2 regions of the Lysinibacillus louembei genome follow, and region 1 is predicted to be linked to the other one. Evidence: predicted binding sites of a transcription regulator. Region 1 holds the regulator's gene; the other holds the start of a gene.

Region 1 (12,643 bases):
TAACGACAAAAATGATTTCTCGCATGCGTGGTGGAACGACTGTCCCACTACATGAAAGCTTAACAGAGCGTGAAATGGAAGTGCTGCTTTTAATGGCAAAAGGTAAGGCTAATCAAGAAATTGCAGACGAATTATTTATCGCTTTGAAAACCGTGAAAACCCATGTTAGCAACATTTTAAGTAAATTAGATGTGCAAGACCGCACACAGGCGGTTGTCTATGCATTTCAAAATGGGCTTGCAAAATAATGCTTCTTGGGGCCGTCCAGAAAGTGAACTTTCTGAACAGCTCCGCTTTTTTACATAGTCAATTTTTGATTAAGATTGTGCTCCTGCGGTGGTCACAATGAATTGTCACCATCCTCGTCGCAAAGGGTGCGTCCCAAAATGACTTTTCGGACGCCCCAAGACTATGCTTTCGGTTGTACATAGTCCAAGTACTGTGCTTTTGTTAAGCCTCCATAACGCATATTAAATGTATCAAAATCAAGCTGTTCCATATTAAAAAATTCAAATGCCATCTGATAATTTTTCTGATCAAAAGGACTATGTCCAAACCTTACCCCATTGCTAACTCCATGTTGAAGATTGTAGTAGTCCTCAGGGATGCCTTCCTTTGCAATCGTCGCTAACCCCCAACTAATTCGTGAGGAATGGTCCTCAAAATAGAGAGATGGACCAAATCCAAATGGTAGCTCGATATCCTTTTCAGTTAATTGCTTGTTTCCTATAAATGGATATTGCCCTCGCATAAATTGGTCATCCATCACAATTTGGCAGCCTTCATAAAACGGCAATTCCGCTATTTCTTCTAATGATAAATCTTTTTCTGTTTCGAGATGATAAACTCGTACAAAAAGAGGAACTGTCATCAAGTCATGCCAAATACTTTCCTTCGAAAACATCCCATCTTTTCTCATTTTCGTTATATCTCCAATTACAACAACATAACCATGTGTCGTCATCGAACGCTCGACTTTAAAAACATCCCCTACTTTTATTTTATGGCGCTTTAACTTTGTAAAGAGCTGTTCAAGCTTTTTCTCATAGGTAGATGGTGGAGATGTAATAAATTGCGTTAATTGCTCTTCAACCTGCGCTAAATTTTCTGCATCAAAACGAGGAATTGGTAATGACCTTTTCGTTTCAATATGCTCTAAATCGATATAACCTTTATTATTGTATACGCTGTATTTAAACAGGAGCGTCCCATCATAACGACTATACAAGCTAGGATACGTTAGCTTTTTTTCTTTACCGCGAGCCGTTTTTGGTAAAATATATTGTCTATCTCGTGTAGCAATCGAGATATCCTTTTCCAAATAGGAGCTTTCAGTTTGGTCAATGCGTTTTACTATCGTGTCACCCTCGAAATAAATTGTGCATTCATCGGTTAACTTTACTAAATCCCATGATTCCTGAATCGGCTGTAGCTTAAAAAATTGTCGCTTGTCATTTGTCATCCACATAAAATCCCCCCTATTTTGTAAATCTTAAATGAATTATATCTGCTATCGTTCTTCTTCTGACATAATTTCTAAAAGATTTTGCAAGGAAGCAATTCCTCGAATTTGCTCAACAAGTGCATAATCAATGTATTGGAGCGATTGAATAGCCATCTCCTTAGTCCGAACAATATTATTTTTCTCAATATCCAACAATACCTCACGGACGATGTCCAAAGAGTAAACAACCCGTTGAACTGTCCGAATAATAAACACTCTTCTAATATCCATTGGACTATAAATGCGAAATCCACTTTCTTTGTGACGTTCGGGATGGATTAATCCTTCCTTTTCCCAATGTCGAATTGATGAAGGAGAGACATTTGCTTCTTTTGCTACTTCTCCAATCGTAAAATAATCTTTAGCGTGGTACTTTTTCATATCGGCAAATTCCGCGAAATCTTTTGAATCAAGTATTTTTACTGTTTTTTGCACAGCTTCCTTTTCGAAATATAAATCAACCTGTGCCTTATTAATAATCCATAAAGCCTCATGTATTTTCTTATTTATAATAAGTGGCATCACCTTTTTTACCAAATCCATTCCAAACCCAGCATTCAATGCACGTATACATTGGAAATACGCCTCATGCTCCCTTGTATAGATACGATATCCGTTTTTTGCTCTCTCAACCTTTGGAACAAGTCCCCATGCTTCATAATGTCTTAATGCACTTGTGCTTATCTTTAATTTCTTAGCGATTTCAATGCCTTTCATTACAGCCCCCTTATAAATCATAGTTAAAGTCCATGACGGCTTTTTTATATAAAATTTGAGTTAGCTAAGTTCATAATAACAAAACCTTATCATTTGCACTAATGTTGTACTATAAAATTGTAAGGTAAAATGAAAAATCTCCTTACAAAAAAATTCAAAGGAGCAAATAACTATGCAAAATCAAACAGTAATCCCCTATTTTATGGTGTTAAATGGAACACAGTTTATTGAATTTACGAAGAAGGTTTTTCAAGCTGAAGTAATAAAAATTAATAAGTTAGAAGGCACAGAGAGCATAATTCATGCAGAAATGAGAATAGGAAACAGCACCATTTATTTTGCTGATACATCTGCTGATGGAAGCTGTGGTCCAGGAGTATGCGGAGAGTTGAATACAGATGGATTGATTCCTATTCAAATGTACATGCATGTTGCCAACGTGGACAACACTTACCAAAATGCTATTGCAGAAGGTGCGACTCCTGTAATGGAGCCAGCAGAGGAAAATGGGTATATGGGTGGTTTTGTTGATCCTTTCAAAAATCTTTGGTGGGTTCAAACAAACAAATCCTAACAAATAGAACGCAATAGTTTGCAAGCTCTTTCTTATTCGCAAAATAATATAAGGTTTCCCTAATTATAGTATTAGAGAAACCTTATATTTTATCATGATTCAGCAGCTCTTTTGTATCAAAAGCAGAGCAATTCCTACCTCCACAAGTGGCAAGAACAATGCTTAGATTGCTTTTCTTTCAGCAGGATATCCAAATACAATCTAAAAATTGATTAAAAACTTATAGCGCTTTTACTTTATTTACTACGTTTTCAACAGTGAAGCCGAATTTCTCGATAACTAAATCGCCAGGTGCTGATGCGCCAAATGTGTCGATACCCAGTACATCACCTTCTAAGCCAACATATTTATACCAGCTTTGTGTTGCACCCATTTCGATTGCTAAACGCTTCGTAACAGTTTTTGGTAATACAGATTCTTTATAGTCTGCATCTTGTTGGTCAAATGCAAATGTTGATGGCATTGACACGACTGATACGTCGACACCTTCAGCAAGTAATGTTTTTTGTGCATCTACTGCTAGAGAAACTTCCGAACCTGCAGCAATTAAAATTGCATCAGGTGTTGCCTTTGTTGCAGGTGATACAACATAGCCACCACGTGCTACACCTTCAGCAGCTAATTGTGCTGTTGTGTCTAACACGGGTAAGTTTTGACGTGACAATACTAAAGCCGTTGGTGTGTTTGGCGATAAAATCGCTTGCTTCCAAGCTTCTGCTGATTCATTTGCATCTGCTGGACGAATCACATTTAAGTTTGGCATTGCACGTAATGAAGCTAAGTGCTCCACTGGTTCATGTGTTGGGCCATCTTCCCCAACAGCAATTGAGTCATGTGTAAATACATATGTTACTGGTAAGCCCATTAATGCTGATAAGCGTACTGCTGGACGAACATAGTCAGAGAACACGAAGAATGTTGCACCAAATACGTTTAAGCCGCCATGTAATGCCATACCATTTAACGCTGCTCCCATTGCAAACTCACGCACACCGAACCAAATATTGCGACCTGCATAGTTTTCTACTGAGAAATCGCCTGCACCTTTGATTGTTGTTTTATTTGAGCTTGCTAAGTCTGCACTACCGCCGAATAATGATGGTAGTTTTTTCGCTAAAGCGTTAATGACATCACCAGAAGATGAGCGGGTAGCTACTGATTTTCCTGCTTCATACACAGGTACTTCAGCTGCGAAATCTGCTGGTAAGTCACCTTCCATTGCATTTTCAAATTCAGCAGCTAGCTCTGGGTATTTAGCTCGGTAAGCTTCAAATTGTTCATTCCAAGCTTGTTCTGCTGCAACACCTTGACGCTCTGCCGCCGCTTTAAATGTTTCATACACTTCTTGTGGCACGTTAAATGGCTCATGATCCCAACCATAATGTGCTTTTGTTAAAGTTGCTTCATCTGCGCCAAGTGGTGCACCGTGTGAATCTGATTTACCTGATTTATTTGGTGAACCATAGCCAATTACTGTTTTTACTTCAATTAAAGTTGGCTTGCCCTTTAATTGCTTAGCTTCTTCAATTTTAGCGTTTAGCTCTGAAATATCATTTCCATCGTCTACACGCAAATAGTTCCATCCGTATGATTCAAAGCGCTTTTGGACATTCTCTGAAAACGACATGCCTAATTCGCCATCTAATGAAATATCATTGCTATCATAAAGTACGATTAATTTTTCTAATTGTAAGTGACCTGCTAATGAAATCGCCTCAGCAGCTACACCTTCCATTAAATCCCCATCACCACATAAAGCGTATGTGTAATGATCTACGATTTTATGCTCATCTTTATTGTATTTAGCCGCAAGGTGTGCTTCAGCCATTGCCATACCGACAGTCATTGCAATCCCTTGTCCAAGTGGTCCAGTTGTTGCTTCAACACCAGCAGTATGACCATACTCTGGGTGACCAGGTGTTAATGAGCCCCATTGACGGAAGTTTTTAATTTCTTCCATCGGTAAGTCATAGCCACCTAAATGTAATAAGCTATAAAGTAACATAGAGCCATGACCAGCAGATAATACAAAACGGTCACGGTTATACCAATTTGGATTTTGTGGATTATGGCGTAAATGCTTTGTCCATAGTGTATAAGCCATTGGAGCTGCCCCCATCGGTAAACCAGGGTGGCCAGAATTTGCTTTTTCAATTGCATCAATTGATAATGTACGGATTGCATTAATTGCAAGTTGATCCGGAGTTTGAGTCATTTTTGACATCCTTTCTCGTGCTAAATAGTCTACTTTTATAGTGTAGTCAAGAACGTTAAAGAAAACAATGGTTAGTAGCTGTTTTCTTTGAAATTCATCATACTAAATGTGTTATTTTGTATAAAATTAATTTGGAAAATCTCTCTGCTTTTTAATATTTTTTATTTTATCTGGTGTAACATCATTGCCTTCTGGATCAACAATTTTTACATGCTCGATCGTATCACGCATCGTTGCACGGAATGTGTCTAAATATTCTTTACGAAGTGCTGTACGCTCCTTGGCTTCCGCCTCTGTCAGCGTACCTTCCTTCGCTTTTTTTGCGAGTGCATTAATTCGAGTTAATTTTTGTTTTGATAACATATTTTTCTCACCTTTCTAAAACTCCATACTACAAAGGTATGAGAAAAAAACGTAAAGCGCAAGTGATTTACCTTGCGCTTTACGTTTTGAACAAACTACTCACATATCATGTTCTTCTTGATATTCCTTAAAGCGACGATGAACTGTTGCTTTACTCACATCGAAGCCTAACCCTCTCAATGTTGTAGCAATTTCTTCGAACGTGAAGCCTTTTGTACGCAACTTTATAACTTCCTCAATCGGTATATCAATTCGTTCGCGTCCTTCGATATTGCCTCTATTCTTTAAATTATTTTCTGGACGATAGCCGTTATTGACTGCACGGCGCATGCCACGTCGAATTTTAGCATTATGTAGCTTACGTTGATATTCCTCTACTATTGCTAAAATTTCTAGCAGCATTGTATCCATTTCATTTAATGAGATAGGTCCAGCATCATTTAAGGTTAGAACAGACACACCCTGCTTTTGTAAAAGATGCAATACAGCTACACGAGCATTGCCACGCCCTAATCGTGTTTCATCTTGTATAAACAATGCTTTAATATCGTTTACTTTCATGTAATCTAGCATGTCTAATAATCCTTCACGCTCCACATCAAAGCCACTCTGCTGATCCTCAAATATTGCTACTATATTGTAATTTAATTTGTTGGCATATGTTTTTAACTCTTCTTTTTGCCTTGCAAGAGATGTATGCTGTGTTGATTTCTCAGTGCTAACTCTTGCATATATAACTGCCGCTTGTCTAACCATTAGTTTTTATTCGCCACTTCACGCGAATGGCTATCCTCACTTAATTGATTTGCATTTGCAATGATCGAACGCTTTTCTATTGGAACTAGTAACTGCTGTCCACTTACTATTTTTTCATCCGTAAGATAATTTGTTTTTTTCACAAAGCCAATCCATTGCTCTGTTGACATTTTGCCTCGATATTGTTCGGCCAAAGACCATAGCGTATCTCCATGAGCAATAACAATTTCCTCATATTGTTCAATTTCTTCATCTGTAATTACTAGTATTGAAATGACAAACAGCGTAAATGCAACAAAAATTGCAATATAATTATTTTTTTTCAACCAATTCATATTTAACTCCTCCTAAATAAACAGAATATCCGTTCGGAATATATGTTCTTATAATAAAACGAACAAACGTTTCTTGTCAATATTTTTTTCGAACTAACGTTTGCTTTCTGTTTTCTCTTTTGTTATACTAAAAACAAGAAAATTTGTTCTACCAATTATGTGTTATTTAAGGCTTTATTTTAGTTCAGTAGGCTTTCTACATATGCTGAGCAAGACTAACTATAGTTCCCTCTCTTTATATTTAGAGAGGCAGGATATTTTACTAAAAATTAAAAGAGGTGAGTGAGTTGACAAAAGTATCAAAACGCCAAGAAGCAATTTTAGCTTTTATTAAAGAAGAGGTTAAGTCAAAAGGTTATCCACCGTCAGTTCGTGAAATCGGAGAAGCAGTCGGTTTAGCATCGAGTTCTACTGTGCATGGACATTTAGCTCGCTTAGAAAGCAAGGGACTTATTCGACGTGATCCAACAAAGCCACGTGCAATTGAAATTTTGGATACTAGCGATAATGATATTGAACAACAAGGTGTTATCCATGTCCCGTTAATCGGTAAAGTAACAGCTGGACTTCCTATTTCTGCCATCGAAAATATCGAGGAATATTTCCCGTTACCTAACTCCTATGGCTCTGCTGAAGATCAACTGTTTATGCTTGAAATTATGGGTGAATCAATGATTGAAGCAGGTATACTAGATGGAGATTATGTGATCGTAAAACAAACATCGACAGCCAATAATGGTGATATCGTAGTAGCAATGACAGAAGATAATGAAGCAACGGTTAAACGCTTTTATAAAGAAAAAACGCATTTCCGTTTACAGCCTGAAAACTCTTCAATGGACCCAATTTTAGTGAATCAAGTAACGATTTTAGGTCATGTTGTTGGACTATATCGTAAAATCCAATAAATGAAAAGCGGAGCTACCCATCTTTGGGCAGCTCCGCTTTTTAGCTAGCATAGCTTTCGAATCATTACATTGTGGAAATAAAGAAGAATATTTGAGGTTAAATGAATATGAAGAAAAATCACTAAAAAGCTTGCTAGTGAGGAATTAATGCTATTTTATATAACAAATAAAAAATGTGCATGTTCAACAATGATTGATAATTTCTCAAAAATAGCCCATTTCAATAATTAATAGCATGATTTTCGTGGATTTTTAAATAAAATTGGCGATTTCCTATGAAATTTATCTTCTATTAGTGGATGCTGTACTTCAGCAAATATTTTAACAAAACAGCAAAAGTGTCCGAAAAGGAGGTTTAATATACCTCTTTTCAGACACCCATATACCTTTTTATTATTTACATGCTTCAATAAATGCTTTAAAAAGTTTAATAGAATGCTCATCACCAGATGGTGCCATTGCCTCTGGATGCCATTGTACCCCAATACAAAATGGATGTCCTTCATGCTCAACCGCTTCGTTGATGCCATCTGCTGCAACACCTGCAATGACTAATCCTTCTCCTAGCTGATCAATTGCTTGATGATGGAAGGAATTTGTGCGGACTTGCTCCACATCAAAAATAGCATGAAGCTTTTCTCCATTAATTTTAACTGTATGTGTTGCCTCATCTCTTAAAGAAGCTTGCACATGTGCAATTGATTGCTCCGATTGTGATGGAATATCTTGAATTAACGTACCGCCAAATGCTACATTCAATACTTGATGACCGCGACATATTGCCAATATCGGCATATTGCGCTGAAAGGCATTTTGTACAATGGCTAAATCACTGTTATCTCGTTTTGTATGAAACATACCTAGCTTTTGATGCGGCTCTTGCCCATATAATTGCGGGTTGACATCATGTCCCCCAATTAATAGTAGACCGTCTACTTTATTTAATACTTGCTCCACGTCATATGCATCGAGATGTGGAATGCATAAAGGAATTCCTCCAGCTAGCTCTACAGACTGTATGTATGTTTCATTTATTTCTAGTTTTTTATCCCCTGTATGCATCGTTACCCCGATTATTGGCTTCATTATTACATTCTCCTCACTTGTAAGTTATTACTATTATCATATGCTAGTTATTTGCAGTGAGCAACGTAATTTTTAGATAATTCAAAAACCTATTTTTAAAGCAATTGCATATACCATGCCATTATTTGCTTGCCATAAAAATAAATGATAATGCTTGCCAATGCAATAGATGGGCCAAATGGAATTGGTGTTTTGCGATCTTTTTTATATAAATTTAACTGGATAATAGCTAATAGCATCCCAATCATCGCTGCTAAAAAAAGTGTAAGCAATGTACTCACTGTACCAAGCACAAGACCAATTAAGAAAAATAGCTTAATATCGCCTCCTCCTATACCACCCTTCGATACAGCTGCAATAAGCAATAATAGACCAAAGCCCATCACTGCGCCAAGTAAGCTATCCCACCATAAAGTAAGGGGCGATAATATACGTCCTAAAATAAGTAAAGGTAAAAAGAATAACAAAATTTTATTCGGTATTAGCATATAGGCAATATCGGAAACTGTAATAATCATTAAAAGTGAAATGAAGAGCAAGGCAACAAATAGCTCTGTTGAAAAACCTAGTTGGTAATAAGAAAATGCGAAGAGGATGCCTGTGAAGAACTCAATTATCATATAAATTGGGGAAATACGAATTTTGCATATGCGACATTTCCCACGCAATAAAATATACGAAAATATTGGGACTAGCTCAATGATTGTTAAAGTATGCTGACAGTTTGAACAGGAAGCTCGAGGGAAAATAATAGATTTGTTTTTGGGGATACGTAAGCCAACAACATTATAAAAAGAACCGAGTATCAGTCCTAATAACAAAAAGAAAAACAGATACATAATTGTCATTTTGTACTCACCTACATCATTAAAATAGTCGTTTTACTTTTTTATCATACCATATAAAGGAATAAAAGCTGTAGGGAAATATAGAAATTCTACATTCCCTACAGCTTCTTACTTCCTCCCTAATCTCCCCGACAACAACATTCCTGCTGTACCGATGATCATAAAGAGAATTGCCCGAATTAACAGGTTTAATGTGGCTAAATCAAAGAAAATAAGCTTAAATATTGCGATTAATAATAAAATAAAGCCTGTTGCTGTAACCTTTTTCCATTGTCGCCTTCTTCCTAACAATATTGTTAGGCTTGCTGCTGCAAAGAGAATCAATGTTTTCATCATAATTGCAATACCCCATGTAAATAGGTCAATCGCGTATAAATAGGATGCAAGATTAATGAAATGCAATAGTGTTAGAATAATACCTACATTTATATAGATTTCAATATATTTTTCAATGAACCTTTTCCACTTTTGATAAATACGTCCTTCTTTATATATGTCAGCAAGCAGTGCAATGAGCGTTAAAATGAAAATGCTACGCGTTACAAGCTGCAATACGCTATGCGTATTATCCATAGTGCCTGATGTAAGTAATGCCAAGCTTTGCGTAAAGTAGCAAACAATGAGTAATGCTGGTGCAAAAATGCCGAGCCAACGGTTATCCATAATTAAAACAACAAGCAGGGCAATAGCGGTTAAGCTAAAGACAATATACGGAATATGGGATGTTGTTGAAATATAAGCAAAATCAAGCTTTGCCATATACAGAATAACGAAGAAAATAATACTTGCTGCAATGACATCCATTGCATAGTACTTAGCTAACCCCCGTTCAAAGCGCATCAGCTCTTCCTTTGGTCTTTTCGCATAAATATAAGCAAGGGCTAGACCTACAATAAGGACAATTATCGCTATATTTTCTACATACCAAAATGGTCGTACATCTGTCGTTGCATATAAAGCAAATGCCATCATAAATAAAATAGTTGAATACGTAATTTTCATTAGCGATGCTCGCAAGCGTATTGCTAACATCATACCTGCAAGAGCTGATAAAACATAGGCGAGTCGATCATAGTCTTGTGCAAAATCAAACGTCATCACCATATTAAATGTTAATAGTAATGCAATTGTCGCCGCAATATCGAAAACATGACGCTCGCTCTTTTTATGTGCGATAAAGGCCATGATTACATAAAGTACAAATATAATAAATAAATAACCTATTTGATATGGCTCATTTAAAATAAAAATATTAAAAAGCAATAGCACAAAACTGCTAACGCTAAACAATGCACCTTCTTGTATAACCTTCCATCTTTCGCTACGTATAAATAGCTGCCACCAGCTATTCAAAAATAGCGCTAACAGAATGATGATACTACATGCAAAGTACAGTGTTTGATTGTATTGTGTAAACCAAATAATTTGTATTGCCAATAGTGAAAAAATCATAGCAATATAAAGGGCAATTTGTTGCTGATGCTGTAAAATAACGAGCTGAATGGCTCCAAAAATCAGTATAATATAAATTAAAATAAATACTTTTTCAAAATCCATATATTCTAGCAAATAAGGTAAAAGTAAAGATGTAAATACAACAAAGGTTGTTAATGCCTGACTCCCCTTTAAATAACTAATGGCAACCCCATATGCGATATATAGTAGTGCAATAGCAAGTGCCACCGTTAATGCGAATATTTCATATAAAATTGCCCCTGCTGCAGTCGCCAATATACCAATAATAAAGGAACCACCGTATAAAGAGATGACCATTGCTGTCACTTCTTCTTTTTTCTTCTCAAGGCGCCATGCATAAATGCCGATAGCGATTGATACGATGTAAGCCATCATAACTTTCACTGTATCTGATAAGAAGCCGAATTCGCTTGCTAGCTTTAGCCCCCATAAAATACCTAGCACTAAAATAACCATAAACAGCTTCGGTAAAATAGTTGTTATACGCTCCTCAAAGGATTTTGTCGGCTTCGCTACTATCTCAGGTGCCTTCGTTTCACTTATAGCTTTTTCGACAGGCTGCTTTATGACAGCTTGTGTCTTTGTAAAGATAACAGGTTTTTCTTCTGTTTTAGGTGCTACATACGGTTTTTCGTGACCATGCTTAAGCTTTGCTACCTCTGCCTGTAGCTGTGCAACCTCTTGCTCTAGCCGTTCGACTCTTTCCTGCCATTCTCTTTCCATTCATCCCACCTACCTTTTATACATTTTATCACATGCTTATAGAAGCTATGACGAACTTTCTGTCGAATCGCGTGAAAATTAAGAATAAAGTAGGGGATTAAGTGTAAGCTGTAGGAAAATGTATACGGTACAAAAAAGATTGCCAAAAAAGCAGACTAACCTACTTTTTGACAATCAATGACTGTTTTATTTTATAAGCTGTTCTTGGAAGTAGGCTTCGATTTCCTTCCAATTGTTCATTCGAATGAAGCCTTCTGTTGTTTGGTTATATGGCATGGAATATAAAATACCAGTACCTTTAAATGCTTCTAGCTGATATGGGCTATCATCAATTAAATAGTCTGTGTGAATAACTGATTTCGTGCCACAAAATACGATATTTTGTTTATTAATAAATGGGAAATAACGCTCTAACCAATCGTATTTCGCATTGAATGAGCCTGGAACTTCCATTGCAGCTGTTGCAATAAAAATATCATAATGCTCCTGCAAATTTTTCACCACTTCAATCGCATCTTGGTCCAATAATTCTAAGTCTCCAAAAAAATCTGCCTCATTCATAAAGCCATACAACTTTTTCATCTGTTCATCTGGCAAGTTACGTCGAGTCCCACCTATAAATTCTTCATCTGTATAACTTGTCCCAAATCGTTCATTGCATGTTGCACAAAGCTTTTTATAAAAATTAGCTAATACTTGGTCCATATCAATTGCAATACTTTTTCTCATTATATAGCCTCCTCTTTCATTCCTTTTCTAAGTGTAATCAACTTGTAAACGAGAAACAAGCATGCGTAATTAACTTAACAAATTTTACAAATTTAACACCTTACATGTTTGCGTTTAAAGCCAATTCGTCCCTTTTCCACTTCTTTTTCAATGCTTTCTAACGCATTTAAGAAGCTGCTTTTTTTACCAGCCTTCTTCATTTCAACAACACCGATTTCCTTCGCAGTAGTCAATGCCTGTTCGTGTAATGGCTTATACGACACCCCTACCGTTGTTACAAAATTGTTCATCGCTGATTTTGCTCGCTCTGGCGCAGTATGAATTGTCTCTTTTACAACATCCAGCATATTAGCAAGCTTGCTTTGTGAAAATGTCTCATCCTTGCGATTGCCAAGCAGCCAGCAATAAC
Region 2 (12,643 bases), 1.1 Mb from region 1:
TTCCTTAAAGTCTCCTAAACGGTCTTCACGAATTGCTTGACGTACATCTTCCATTAATTTAATTAAGAAGCGTAAGTTATGGTAAGACGTTAAACGTAAGCCGAACGTTTCCTCTGTGCGCAGTAAATGACGTACATAAGCACGCGTATAGTTTTTACATGTGTAGCAATCACAGTTTTCATCAATTGGACGGAAATCGCGTGCGTATTTTGCATTTTTAATGACCATACGCCCTTCCGATGTCATTAATGTACCATTGCGTGCGATACGTGTTGGTAATACGCAGTCAAACATATCGATACCACGAATCGCGCCATCAATCAGAGAGTCTGGTGAGCCAACGCCCATTAAATAGCGCGGCTTGTTTTCAGGCATTAAGGGTGCAGTAAATTCGAGTACACGGTTCATGATATCCTTTGGTTCACCTACAGATAAACCACCGATTGCATAGCCTGGGAAATCTAATTCAACAAGTGCCTCTGCGGAACGACGGCGCAAGTCCTCGTATTCCCCTCCTTGAATAATACCAAATAAGCCTTGCTCCTCTGGACGTGCATGTGCTTCTTTACAGCGCTTTGCCCAACGCGTTGTGCGATCAACAGATTGCAGCATATAATCATATGTTGCTGGATATGGTGGACATTCATCAAAAGCCATCATAATATCTGAGCCTAAATCATTTTGAATTTCCATCGCCTTTTCAGGGCTTAAAAATAGCTTATCGCCATTTAAATGGTTGCGGAAATAAACGCCCTCTTCCTCAATTTTACGGAATTTGCTTAAAGAAAATACTTGGAAGCCGCCTGAATCCGTTAAAATTGGGCGATCCCAGTTCATAAATTTATGCAAACCACCCGCCTCTTTGACAATATCATTACCTGGACGTAACCATAAATGATAAGTGTTTGATAAAATAATGCCTGCATCCATTTCCTTTAGTTCTTCTGGTGACATTGCTTTCACCGTTGCCTGTGTTCCAACAGGCATAAATGTTGGCGTTTCAAACGAGCCATGTGGCGTATGCACGATGCCTAAGCGTGCCCCTGTTTGCTTACATGTTTTAATTAATTCATAGCGTATTGCTGGTTGTGTCATTGAAAAAAATCCCTCTCTCTTAAAGGTAAAAACAGTACCTCGGATTTAACTATGTGACGATGCACACAAAAATTTATTTTATAATGTGTTGCTATAAATAGCAATTTATTTTACTGGACGGATAAACATCGCATCGCCGAAGCTAAAGAAGCGATATTTTTCGTCTACAGCCTCTTTATAGGCATGCAAAATCGTTTCCTTACCTGCTAAAGCGCTCACTAGCATCACCAAGGTCGATTTTGGCAAATGGAAGTTCGTAATCAAGCCGTCCACCGCCTTAAATTCGTAGCCAGGATAAATGAAAATAGCTGTCCAGCCTTGCTCTGCAACGATTTTCCCATCGTGCTTTGAGGCAACCGTTTCGAGTGTACGTGTCGATGTCGTACCGACAGCAATCACTTTGCCACCATTCGCTTTTGTGCGGTTAATAATAGCAGCCGTTTCTTCAGATACGCTATAAAATTCGGAATGCATATCATGATCTTCAATTGATTCAACGCTAACAGGGCGGAATGTACCTAAACCAACATGCAATGTGACGAAAGCAATATCTACACCTTTTGCACGAATCGCCTCTAGCAATGGCTCTGTAAAATGCAGGCCTGCTGTTGGTGCAGCGGCTGAGCCGCGCTCCTTTGCATACACCGTTTGGTAGCGCTCCTGATCGTCAAGCTTTTCACGAATATATGGCGGTAAAGGCATTTCCCCTAAGCGCTCTAAAATTTCATAAAAAATACCTTCGTATTGGAATTTAAAAATGCGTCCACCATGGTCAAGCTCCCCAATGCACTCCGCACGTAATAAGCCTTCACCAAACGTCACAATCGTACCGATTTTCACACGTTTAGCAGGCTTCACTAACGTTTCCCATTCATCGTCATTCGTTTGCTTTAATAGCAATAGCTCAATATTTGCACCTGTATCCTCCTTGACACCCATTAAGCGTGCAGGTAATACGCGCGTATCATTCAAGACAAGGCAATCCCCTGCATGCAATTCATCTACAATACGCGCAAATTGATGATGCTCTAGCTCCGTAGAATGGGGGTTAACGACTAATAGACGACTTGCAGTGCGGTCTAATAGCGGTGTTTGGGCAATTAATTGTTCTGGTAAATCAAAATCAAAATCTTCTACTTTCATAACAAACGTCCTTTATTTAAGATTGTTGTGGCGCTATGCCAAAATGTTCATATGCAAGTGCTGTTGCAATACGCCCTCGTGGCGTTCGTTGGACAAAGCCAATTTGCAGTAAATACGGCTCGTACACATCTTCAATCGTCACGCGCTCCTCGCCGATAGATGCTGCAATCGTATCTAAACCAACAGGACCGCCACGGAAACGCTCTAGCATTGCAAGCATCAGCTTATGGTCAATATGGTCTAAGCCGAGCGGATCGACTTGCAGTAATTCAAGTGCCTGCTGTGCAAGCGACAGCGAAATTTGCCCGTTACCAATGACCTGTGCATAATCACGTACTCGCTTTAATAAACGATTCGCTATACGAGGTGTTCCTCTTGAGCGACGAGCAATTTCATAGGCGGCAGTTTCGTCCATTTCCACATCGAAAAGTTGCCCACTGCGCATGACAATTTGAGCTAATGCGTCCTCATCGTAAAATTCAAGACGCAATAGGACACCAAAGCGATCGCGTAATGGGGCTGATAATGCACCTGCACGCGTTGTCGCACCAACTAATGTAAACGGGGGCAAGTCCAAGCGAATGGAGCGTGCTTCTGGTCCTTTGCCGACAACGATATCTAAGCAAAAATCCTCCATCGCAGGATACAGCACTTCCTCAATCGCACGTGGCAGGCGATGAATTTCATCAATAAATAATACATCGCCAGGCTCTAGGCTGCTCACAATTGCCGCTAAATCACCTGGTCGCTCAATCGCTGGTCCACTTGTCATACGCACTTGTACACCCATCTCATTGGCAATAACTGTAGCTAATGTCGTTTTCCCAAGCCCTGGTGGTCCGTAAAGTAGCACATGGTCTAAGCATTCCTGTCGCTGCTTCGCCGCTTCTATGAAAATTTTCAAGTTATCCTTCACTTGATGCTGCCCAATATATTGTGCAAGTGACTGCGGGCGTAAAGAATACTCGAGCTGTTCCTCCGCCGCATTCGCTTCGCTCGAAATCACTCGATCTGCCATTGTTAATTCCTCCTACTTTAATTTCAATAGTAGCTGTAACGCCTGCTTCATATAAGCATCCGTCGTCATTAATGTCTCATCCGCTTCAAGCTGAGGCTGTATCTTTGCTAACTCACGCTCTGCATAGCCAAGTGCTGTTAATGCTAATAGTGCCTCTTCTAGCTCATGCTTATACGGATTAACGCCGAATAATGGCAGCTCTTTCTCTGCGCTCGGGAGCTCCACATTGTCTAACAGCGCTCCAAGCTTTCCTTTTAAATCTAAAATCATTTGGCGTGCCGTTTTTTTCCCTACACCTGGGAATTTCACTAAAAAGGACTCGTCCTCCATTTCAATCGCTTGAATAACTTGGACAGGGTTGCCTGTCGCTAAAATCGCCAAGGCGCCCTTTGGTCCGATTCCTGAAACTTGGATGAGCTTGCGGAATAATTCACGCTGATCTAAGCTTGTAAATCCATATAAAAATTGCGCATCCTCACGCACATGCATATGTAAAAAAACTTGTTGCTCATTCGCTGTTTTTTGAAAGGCAAATGGATTCGGTGTAAACAATCGCCAGCCAATTCCTTGCTGCTCTATGACGATGTATTCAGGCGTTATACGCGTCACCTGTCCTTTTAAATAATCATACATCTTTCATCCCTCACAATCATGCATTCATTATAGCATATTTGTTCGGCATTTCTGTACAACGAACTAGCAAATGTCTGAAAAGCACGCACAATGCTTTTCAGACATCTTTCTAGTATTGCTCGATTTGTGCAATTAATTTTGGCCAATGTCGTAATGCTTTTTTAGTAAACGGTATTAAGTAATCTAAAAAAGGCTCGCGCTCTTCCTTATCTAACTGCAAAATATATAGCCATTCTCGCAACAGCTCATTAGGATAGTAAATATAAGAGAGCTGCGTCTTACAAATCTCTGTATAAGGATGCTCCTTTAAAAGCAATGCTACATCATAATCGACATTTGGGAGCGCTCGGTGCATCCATAAAATCATCTCATCAATTGGAGAGCCAAGCACCGCTAAATCAAAATCAATTAGCAGCATGCCGTGCTCTGTTTTCAAAAAATTATGATGCACTACATCGCCATGTAATAAGGTTGCTTCCCCTAATTGCATTGGAACTGGCTGCATATTGCGTAAGCCTTTATATGCCATTTGAATAATTGTTTCATAGTCATTTTTCAAATACTGTGTTAAGGCCTGTTCGTGCATTAAAAAGCGCTCAAATCGTGCACGCCATTTTCGCGGTAGGTGTTGACGTGGTAATGGCTCCAATTGCCAATTAATGCTTGTGCTCGTATCATGAAGTGCCTGTAAACAATTAACAGCCGCCAATCGCTCTTCCTTTTCTTGAAAGCGGGCGCTACGCCCCTCATGCCACTTTTGAATCACAAGCCCATCGTTGTTGTTCGCTATCGGAATATGATAAGGAAAATGGATATTAGCTAGTTTTTGATGAATATTTTTAACTTTTTTTTCAATCACTATATCATCATATTTTTTAACAAAAAATGCGCCTGCTGCCGTTTGCCATTTCCAGCAATTGTGCTTAATGTACATATTAATATTGCCATGGTGGGCATGGCATTGGCTGACATGGTAATGGCATCATTTGCGGGCATGGAGCATATGGGTAAGGCTGATTCATTTCGTCACTTATGTTTTCTGTACACATTCCATGTTCCATCATAGGCGAAGCTTGCTGCTCTCCTTCTACAAACTGTGGCATGTTTGGATATGGCTGCATTGGCATTTGCATTTGTGGATACATCATCATATCGTATGGCATAGGCATTGGGCTACAACACATCATCTGCATTGGTGGCATACACATCGGTGGCATTGGCTGACATGGCATCATTTGTGGAAACATCGGCTGTTGCATTGGTGGTAACATAGGCTGTTGAACTTCTGGTAACGGCATGATTGGCTGCTGTACTTGTGGCGGTTGTTGAATTTCAGGACGTGGTACGATTGGTTGCTCCACTTTTGGTGGCTTTTGGACTTCTGGTAACGGCATCATCGGTGGCTGCGGTGGTGGCATGATTGGCTGTTGCATTTGTGGTGGTGGCATCATCGGCTGCATTTGCATCATATCAATATGCCAAGGCATGTATAAATTGAACTCTGGCCATACAGGCTGCGGTGGCTGCCAGTGTGGCTGTGGCGCGATTGGTTGCTCCACTTTCGGTGGCTGCGGTGCCGGTGTGTGTGGTGGCACAACATTGTGTGGCTTTTCAATCGGCTTTTCCTTAATATGTTCTTTTGGTTTCTCCTTCACGTGATGACCGTCTGGCAAATAAATTTCCATTCCTGGCACGATATAATCTGGATTAGCTAAATGTGCATTTAAACGTTTTAGCTCATCAAAGCCAATGCTGTATTGCTTTGCAATTTTCCAGAGTGTATCGCCTTTTTGGACAACATGAACTCGCATGGGCATCCTCCTTTTCTCGCTTTATCATATGTGAAAATAAAAAAATGGACACAAATCTTTTAGGCGCATCAAGACGCTCTCATGTTACACTATGTTTGGACAAATTATTGATATACATAAAATCATTCGGAGGTGACAGCATGAAAAAAATGTTAGGCGAAGAACGCCGATACGAGCTATTGTCATTATTAAAAACAGCTGGTAAAGCAATTACAGGCACAGATTTAGCAAAGCATGCCAATGTATCACGCCAAGTGATTGTCAACGATATGAACTTATTAAAGGCACGCAATGAGCCAATCATTTCTACAAGCCAGGGCTATTTATATATGCCTTTAGAAAAAGCAGCTTATATTGAGCGCAAAGTCGTTTGTTCACATAGTGCTGAGCAAGCATTGGACGAGATGTATACGATTGTTGATTGCGGTGTGACGATTCAAAATGTGATTGTCGATCATGCAATTTATGGAGAAATTACTGCCTCCATTATGGTATCCAATCGCCCCGAAGTAGAGGCTTTTGTGAAGCGTATCGAGGATGCTAATGCCAGTTATTTATCCGCGCTCACAGATGGCACACATATGCACATCATTAGCGCATCTTCTGAAGGCTTGCTCGATTTAGCTGAGGAACGATTGAGAAAAAAAGGCTATTTAGTAGAAAATTAAAATGGCTGTCGGAATTTTTTTCCGACAGCTTTTTCATTAGACCAAGGTCACAAAATACAATCTGGAACGTAATTTTATTTCTAAATTTTGAAACGCATTCCATTTTTACGTCGTCTTAGGGGCAAGAAAGGATGTGAGATGATGACACGAGCAGAAAATATCCCATTCGATACGGTATTGGATACACCCGAAGCATGGCTTGATACATTAATGGATACATACGGACTACCACTCACAAAGCTTACCTTTAGCTATGTTCAGGATTGGGGCAAGGCACAGGAAATTGTGCAAGATGTCTTCCTTACCTGTTACGAGCAATACAACAAAAGACATACTATCCAATCATATAAAGCATGGATTTATCGTATCGCCATTAATCGCGCAAAGGATTATTACCGTACAGCATGGTTTAAGCGAATCATTGTGAAGGATAGCGGCTTTGATCAACAGCTCCCTACCTCACTGCATGCGGAGCATTTTGTAATCCAGCAAGAAACAAATGAAGCATTAGCACATGCTGTACTCACATTGCCTACTAAATATCGAGAAGTCATTTTGCTTTATTACTATGAGGAATTATCTGTTCATGAAGTCGCAACCATATTACGCTGTGGTGACAATACAGTAAAGACACGTTTAAAGCGAGCTCGCGAGAAATTGAAAACTTTGTTAGAAGGAAGGGATTAATATGGAAAAGCAATTAAAAAATTTACCCGCCGCATTGGAGCAACATATTTTTCAAGAAGCACAATTTACCCATAGAGAACGTGCAACGATTCATGCAAAAACAAAGCAGAAAAAACAAGCCCGCTGGATGCCGCGCATCGTACTCGCTTTATCAGCTATTATTTTTCTATTAATTGGTGCCACTTATTTGCAAAAAGAACAGTCAGCAAGCTATCGTATTTCAGATAGTGACTTAGATGGACTAATATTCAACACCCAACGGCATGGTGAGCATATTTCATATTTTTACTTTCATGACAACAACCTAGTCATCGTTCCTAAGTCGCTTTTCACTGAGGAAGAGATGGAGGGTAAAGAGCATTTTAAAGTACCACCCGGACAGCTGAATTATCATAATGTTTCGGTCAAAACAGAAGGAACAACTTACTTTGTTTATAGCGACAAAGAGCTGATTTTAACATTTGAAAAAATTGCACCGCGTATCGTTGTAGACCCAGATGGCAATCGATATAGCGCTTCCCGCTATTTAAGCAAGGAATACGAGCTACAATTTGTCAACCAATCAGCAATTAACCTATCAAATGTTGAATTGACAATCGGTGGGGCGAACTACACAGTGCCAAAAAACAACATTGAGAATAATGGCTCCTTGTCATTTAAAATTCCCCGTGCGGAGGATACATTCCATCATGCGATTACGTTGGATGTCAGCTTTGACTATAACGATGATAAAGGAAATAAACAGCGAGGAAAAATCGCACAGCCGTTTTCTTTAGATAACTCTTACAGCGATTACTACACGCTTGTTATTACTGGTGACTCCTATGATACACTAACGCTCACATTACAGGATACTGAATAAAAAAATAGCTAGAAAGCAGTCGCTTTCTAGCTTGTTTCATTTCAAACAATGCATTGCCTGCTCTGCTTCATCCCAAGGAATTACTTCCCCTTTGCCCCTTTTACAAAAAATACTTGATGACGTATAAAGTGGGTCTGCGTTTTTATCATAGTTTTTCTGCGCAATAATTTCCTCTGTGTTATGGCATACATCATAGCCTGCAAATTGTAAGCTTAATACACCTTTACCATTCGTATACGCTGCAAAAATCGCGCTGTAATTCATAAATGTTGCAACAGGCACTTTTCCAACTAGCATTGCAGTTGTTTCTGTCATCACAGGTGGCTCAAAGGTTCCATGTGCCTGCTGTATATCAAGCATCATGCGCCCAATAAAATCGCTTGCTGCCTTCATTTTAACATCATAATAAGGCTCTAATAAAATATTTTCTGCCTGCTCCAAGCCTTGGCGTAATGCACGGAAGGTCGCTTCTCGGAAATCACCACCTGACGTATATTCTACATGCCCTCGCCCTGTCAGTAGCGTAAATTTCATATCCGTTAAGGCAGAGCCTGTTAATAAACCATGATGCTCTCTTTCAAATAAATGCTGCTCCACTAAGCGCATATTGCCGATCGATAGATGATCAGCATGACAAGCATTCACAAATTGAATCCCATTTCCCCGTGCGATGGGCTCCATCAATAAATGTACCTCTGCATAATGCTTCAACGGCTCGAAATGTCCATAGCCTGTCACCGTTGAAGCAATTGTTTCTTTATAAATAATTTGCGGATCAGCAAACGTGATGGCTAGGTCGAAGCGCTCTTTGGCAATTTCTACAAGCACCTCTAGCTGAATGACCCCCATAACATGTACATGGATTTCCTGTAATTGCTCCTGCCAAATGGCACGTAATGACGGCTCCTCCTCATTTAATAAGCGGAACTGTTGCCACACTTCCTTCATATGTAAAGCGCCATGATAAACGACCTTTGCTTGTAATGTTGGCACTAATTCAAAGGCAACCGCGTCCTCTGTACCACCTAAAATCTGGCCAATAGCTGCTTGGCTCAAGCCCTTGACAGCAAAAACCTCGCCTGCCTCAACCGAAGTGACCGTTTCAAATTTCGCACCATTATACTGTCGAATTTCTGTTACTTTTTCTGTCTTTTTATCAAATGTAAAGGCATCTCGCACTTGTAAACGCCCCTGCAATGCCTTCATAAACGTTAGTCGCTGTCCGCTAGCATCATGCCGAATTTTAAATACCTCTGCTTGAAATGGTGCTATTGCATCAAAGCTTGTCATAGTTAATTTTGCAAGCTGCTCGAAAAATGGGTACACGCCTTCATCCTTTAATGCAGAGCCTGTCATGCAGACGAAAAGCTGGCGTGCTGCAATTTGCTGTTGAAGTTGCTGCTTTACCATTGCCTCATCCAATTCACCAGCTAGAAAGAGGTCGAGCAGTTGTTCATCACGCTCTGCTAACCATTCTTTTACAGCCTCCTCATGATAATCCTCTTCTATCCATAAAATTTCCTCAGATAGCTCCTGACGCATCGCCGCAAGCACCTCCTGCGGATTTGCGCCCTCACGATCAATTTTATTAATAAATAAAAAAGTTGGCACATTGTATTTTTGCAGCAATTGCCAAACCGTTTCCGTATGCCCTTGAATGCCCTCTACAGCACTAACAATCACAATGGCATAGTCCATCACACGGATTGCGCGCTCCATTTCAGGTGAAAAATCGACATGGCCTGGTGTGTCAATTAATGTATATGTATCTCCTTCATATTGAAAGCGTCCTTGCTCTGCAAAAATTGTAATGCCACGTGCCCTTTCCAGTGCATGATAATCCAAATGTGCATCTTGATTATCAACACGCCCTTTTTCTTTAATGCTGTCCATATGGTAAAGTAGCTGCTCAGAAAAAGTTGTTTTTCCCGCATCTACATGTGCTAAAATCCCAATTGTTTTAAACATCATTTCACCTTTTCCATTAGATTCCCAATCGACTTTAGTCATCATTTTGTGTATAATAGTAACAATTTATTCGATACTTCAGTTAGGAGTCCATTTGTATGTCACTTTTGCTGCTTGATATGAAAACAGTCATCTCATTGCTAGTTATTGGAAATATCTGTACCATTATACTCATTTCTGCATATAGTTATCAATATAATAATCGCACTGTTTGGACTTTTGTTTTAGGAAAACTCCTACAAGTTATCGCATTCACTATGCTATTATTACGTGACATCCTACCATTTACCCTCTCTGTTTTTTTAAGCAATACCTCGTTGCTTATTGGAACAATGATAGAATGTATTGCACTATTAATGCTGCTTAAATGCTTAACAACAACTGTCAAAAGAACTGTATTTATTGTAACATTAATAGGTTTGTTTAGCTTTTATTCAGCTATTTTGTTTTATAATTTTGAAAATGTGCGCATTGCTGTTATTTCTATTACGATTTTCACACTTATTATATTTCCAGTTTACTCCTTTTACCAAAATCGGAAAACGTCCATTTTACAATATATTATGCTGATTTTATATAGTGCTATCGCTCTATCACTTATGTTTCGTGCATACAATGCCTTATTTATCTCAACAGATGTCACACTTTTTGCAGAAAACAGATACCAAACACTTGCTTTTTTAACACGTTTTATTGAGATGTTAGTTGGCAGCATTGGCTTTATTTTACTTGCAAAGGAACAAACCGATATTGAGCTAACAAGAATGGCGATGCTGGATGAATTAACGAATATTTATAATAGACGTGCCTTTATTCAACGTGCAAATGCGTTAATTGCTACAGAATTAAAGAGAAAAAAACAATTATCCTTTATTATTTTCGATATTGATCGCTTTAAAGGAATTAATGATACATATGGGCATGATATTGGGGATTATATATTAAGGGAAATTTCGCAGTTAATTACCAATACACTGCCAAAAGACTCCATTTTCGGTCGCTATGGTGGAGATGAATTTGTTATTTTAGTACCTAATTGCAATCGTGACAATGCGAAGCAGCTAGCAGAAGCTTTGCGCATGGCCGTTTTACATCACCCATTTCAATATATTTCAACAGCATGCACACTAAGCTTAGGCGTTGCTACAACGGAGGTTATCACAACTATATCTCTAGATGGGCTCTATAAAAATGCAGATAAAGCTTTATACCACGCTAAGGAAAATGGACGTAATCAAGTTTATGCTATGAGCTTTTAACGCCAAACGATGTTGGAAAAGAAAAATCTTTTCCAACACCCTTTTTTTATTAAGCATTTACTTAACATGATTTTGTAGAAAGCTCCCTAACCTTTCCCCTATAAAAAACGCTGACGCACATCCGCTGATGGCAATTCGCATAACTCTTTTTTCCCAAACCATTTATAGCGATTTTTTGCAATGAGATTGTATGCAATATTGCGAATACTGGCAGGTACAACGATAAATAGATAAGCAAAGCGCCAGCCACCTTGCAGTCGTCGCGCAATTTTTAAGGCGGCTGTTGATTGTACATAATAGCTTTCATTTTCGACTAGTACGATACTATCTGTTGGCGGTACATGATAGCGTGCTAATAGCTCTTTTCCTACATCACTCTGCAATGATGCAAATTGAAAATAGGCTTGCGGGTCTCGCTTAATAATAAATTGAACACTTGCATCACAAAAATGACATTGTCCATCAAATAATACAATTGCCATTGTCCTCACCTCATTCTGGTGTTGTGTAACTATAGTATGTACCGAGAGATTTGACGGTACAGCCGAGCGCATGCAGCTCCTCTACCGCACCTTTCATCATCGGTTCTTCCTCATCCGCTAATACATCAACAATAAAGAAATAATCCCCTAAGCCTGTTTTTAATGGGCGTGATTCAATTTTACTCAAATTCAGCTTGCGCCATGCAAATACCGATAGCACTTGATGAAGTGCACCGGATACATCTGATGGCAATGTCACCATAAATGTTGTTTTTGCTACTTCATTATCCATTTTAGGCAAACGAATATTTTCTTTTGATAAAACGAAGAAGCGTGTATGGTTGAAATGAAAATCGTGAATGTTTTTCTCTACGATTGTTAAGCCATATTTTTCCGCAGCCGCGCTATTGGCAATCGCCGCGATGCATTGCTCTGGTGAATCTGCAATAAGCTTTGCAGCAGCAGCTGTGGATGAATATTGGTGCAACGGCACACCGCTAAAGCGATAAAATAAATATTTATGACATTGTGCTAGCGCATGTGGATGGGAGTATACCGCTTCAATGCTTTGCCAATTTTCCACTTGTTTTGGATGCACCATTAAATGCTGCTGGATTTTCGATGTTACTTCCCCTACTACATATAAGTCTGCCTCATGGAATAAGTAATCAATTGTTAACGGCACAGAGCCTTCTAAAGCATTTTCTAAAGGAACAACTGCAAGCTCCACTTTCCCCTCTGCCACAGCTTCAATACATTCAGGAATCGAAGCTTGTGGCATGAGCCAATCGTTTGGGAATAAGCCCTTTGTCGCTAAATATGTAAATGATGCTTCCGGTCCTAAATAAGCGATACGCTTTTCCCAATTTTGTGTTGACATTTAATATTTCCCTCTCTTTATTTCAAAATTTTCAGTTTTCAGTATTTAAAGAAATACTGCCATACATATCGTATGACAGCCTTTCTTTATAACGCACCTGAGCTAATGACTTCCGCTGATTCGATAAATTCAAGGCG

What was found. The regulator LexA, encoded in region 1, represses DNA repair genes until DNA is damaged. The targets are predictions, from matches to a motif close to CGAACATATGTTCG.
Region 2: ruvA (Holliday junction branch migration protein RuvA) is a predicted target of LexA. The motif match lies at 3,921-3,934, and genes of this name have one in related genera.

What each region holds. Positions count from the first base shown of each region.
Region 1 covers NZ_CP137624.1:3,677,796-3,690,438, forward strand. The annotation lists gene R6U77_RS18430 (response regulator transcription factor) at 1-248, shown strand, start outside; gene R6U77_RS18435 (immunity 26/phosphotriesterase HocA family protein) at 410-1,468, opposite strand; gene R6U77_RS18440 (MerR family transcriptional regulator) at 1,511-2,221, opposite strand; gene R6U77_RS18445 (VOC family protein) at 2,394-2,795, shown strand; gene tkt (transketolase) at 3,016-5,010, opposite strand; gene R6U77_RS18455 (DUF896 domain-containing protein) at 5,137-5,373, opposite strand; gene R6U77_RS18460 (YneB family resolvase-like protein) at 5,473-6,129, opposite strand; gene yneA (cell division suppressor protein YneA) at 6,129-6,464, opposite strand; gene lexA (transcriptional repressor LexA) at 6,752-7,372, shown strand; gene R6U77_RS18475 (gamma-glutamyl-gamma-aminobutyrate hydrolase family protein) at 7,766-8,458, opposite strand; gene R6U77_RS18480 (prepilin peptidase) at 8,554-9,306, opposite strand; gene R6U77_RS18485 (DUF2339 domain-containing protein) at 9,415-11,505, opposite strand; gene R6U77_RS18490 (5' nucleotidase, NT5C type) at 11,692-12,234, opposite strand; gene R6U77_RS18495 (DNA alkylation repair protein) at 12,327-12,643, opposite strand, start outside.
Region 2 covers NZ_CP137624.1:2,621,875-2,634,517, reverse strand. The annotation lists gene tgt (tRNA guanosine(34) transglycosylase Tgt) at 1-1,095, opposite strand, end outside; gene queA (tRNA preQ1(34) S-adenosylmethionine ribosyltransferase-isomerase QueA) at 1,201-2,238, opposite strand; gene ruvB (Holliday junction branch migration DNA helicase RuvB) at 2,255-3,256, opposite strand; gene ruvA (Holliday junction branch migration protein RuvA) at 3,269-3,889, opposite strand; gene R6U77_RS13120 (phosphotransferase) at 3,999-4,823, opposite strand; gene R6U77_RS13115 (LysM peptidoglycan-binding domain-containing protein) at 4,825-5,700, opposite strand; gene R6U77_RS13110 (transcription repressor NadR) at 5,841-6,368, shown strand; gene R6U77_RS13105 (sigma-70 family RNA polymerase sigma factor) at 6,510-7,055, shown strand; gene R6U77_RS13100 (hypothetical protein) at 7,057-7,917, shown strand; gene R6U77_RS13095 (GTP-binding protein) at 7,954-9,885, opposite strand; gene R6U77_RS13090 (GGDEF domain-containing protein) at 9,984-11,144, shown strand; gene R6U77_RS13085 (thiol-disulfide oxidoreductase DCC family protein) at 11,243-11,626, opposite strand; gene pheA (prephenate dehydratase) at 11,637-12,506, opposite strand; gene R6U77_RS13075 (ACT domain-containing protein) at 12,593-12,643, opposite strand, start outside.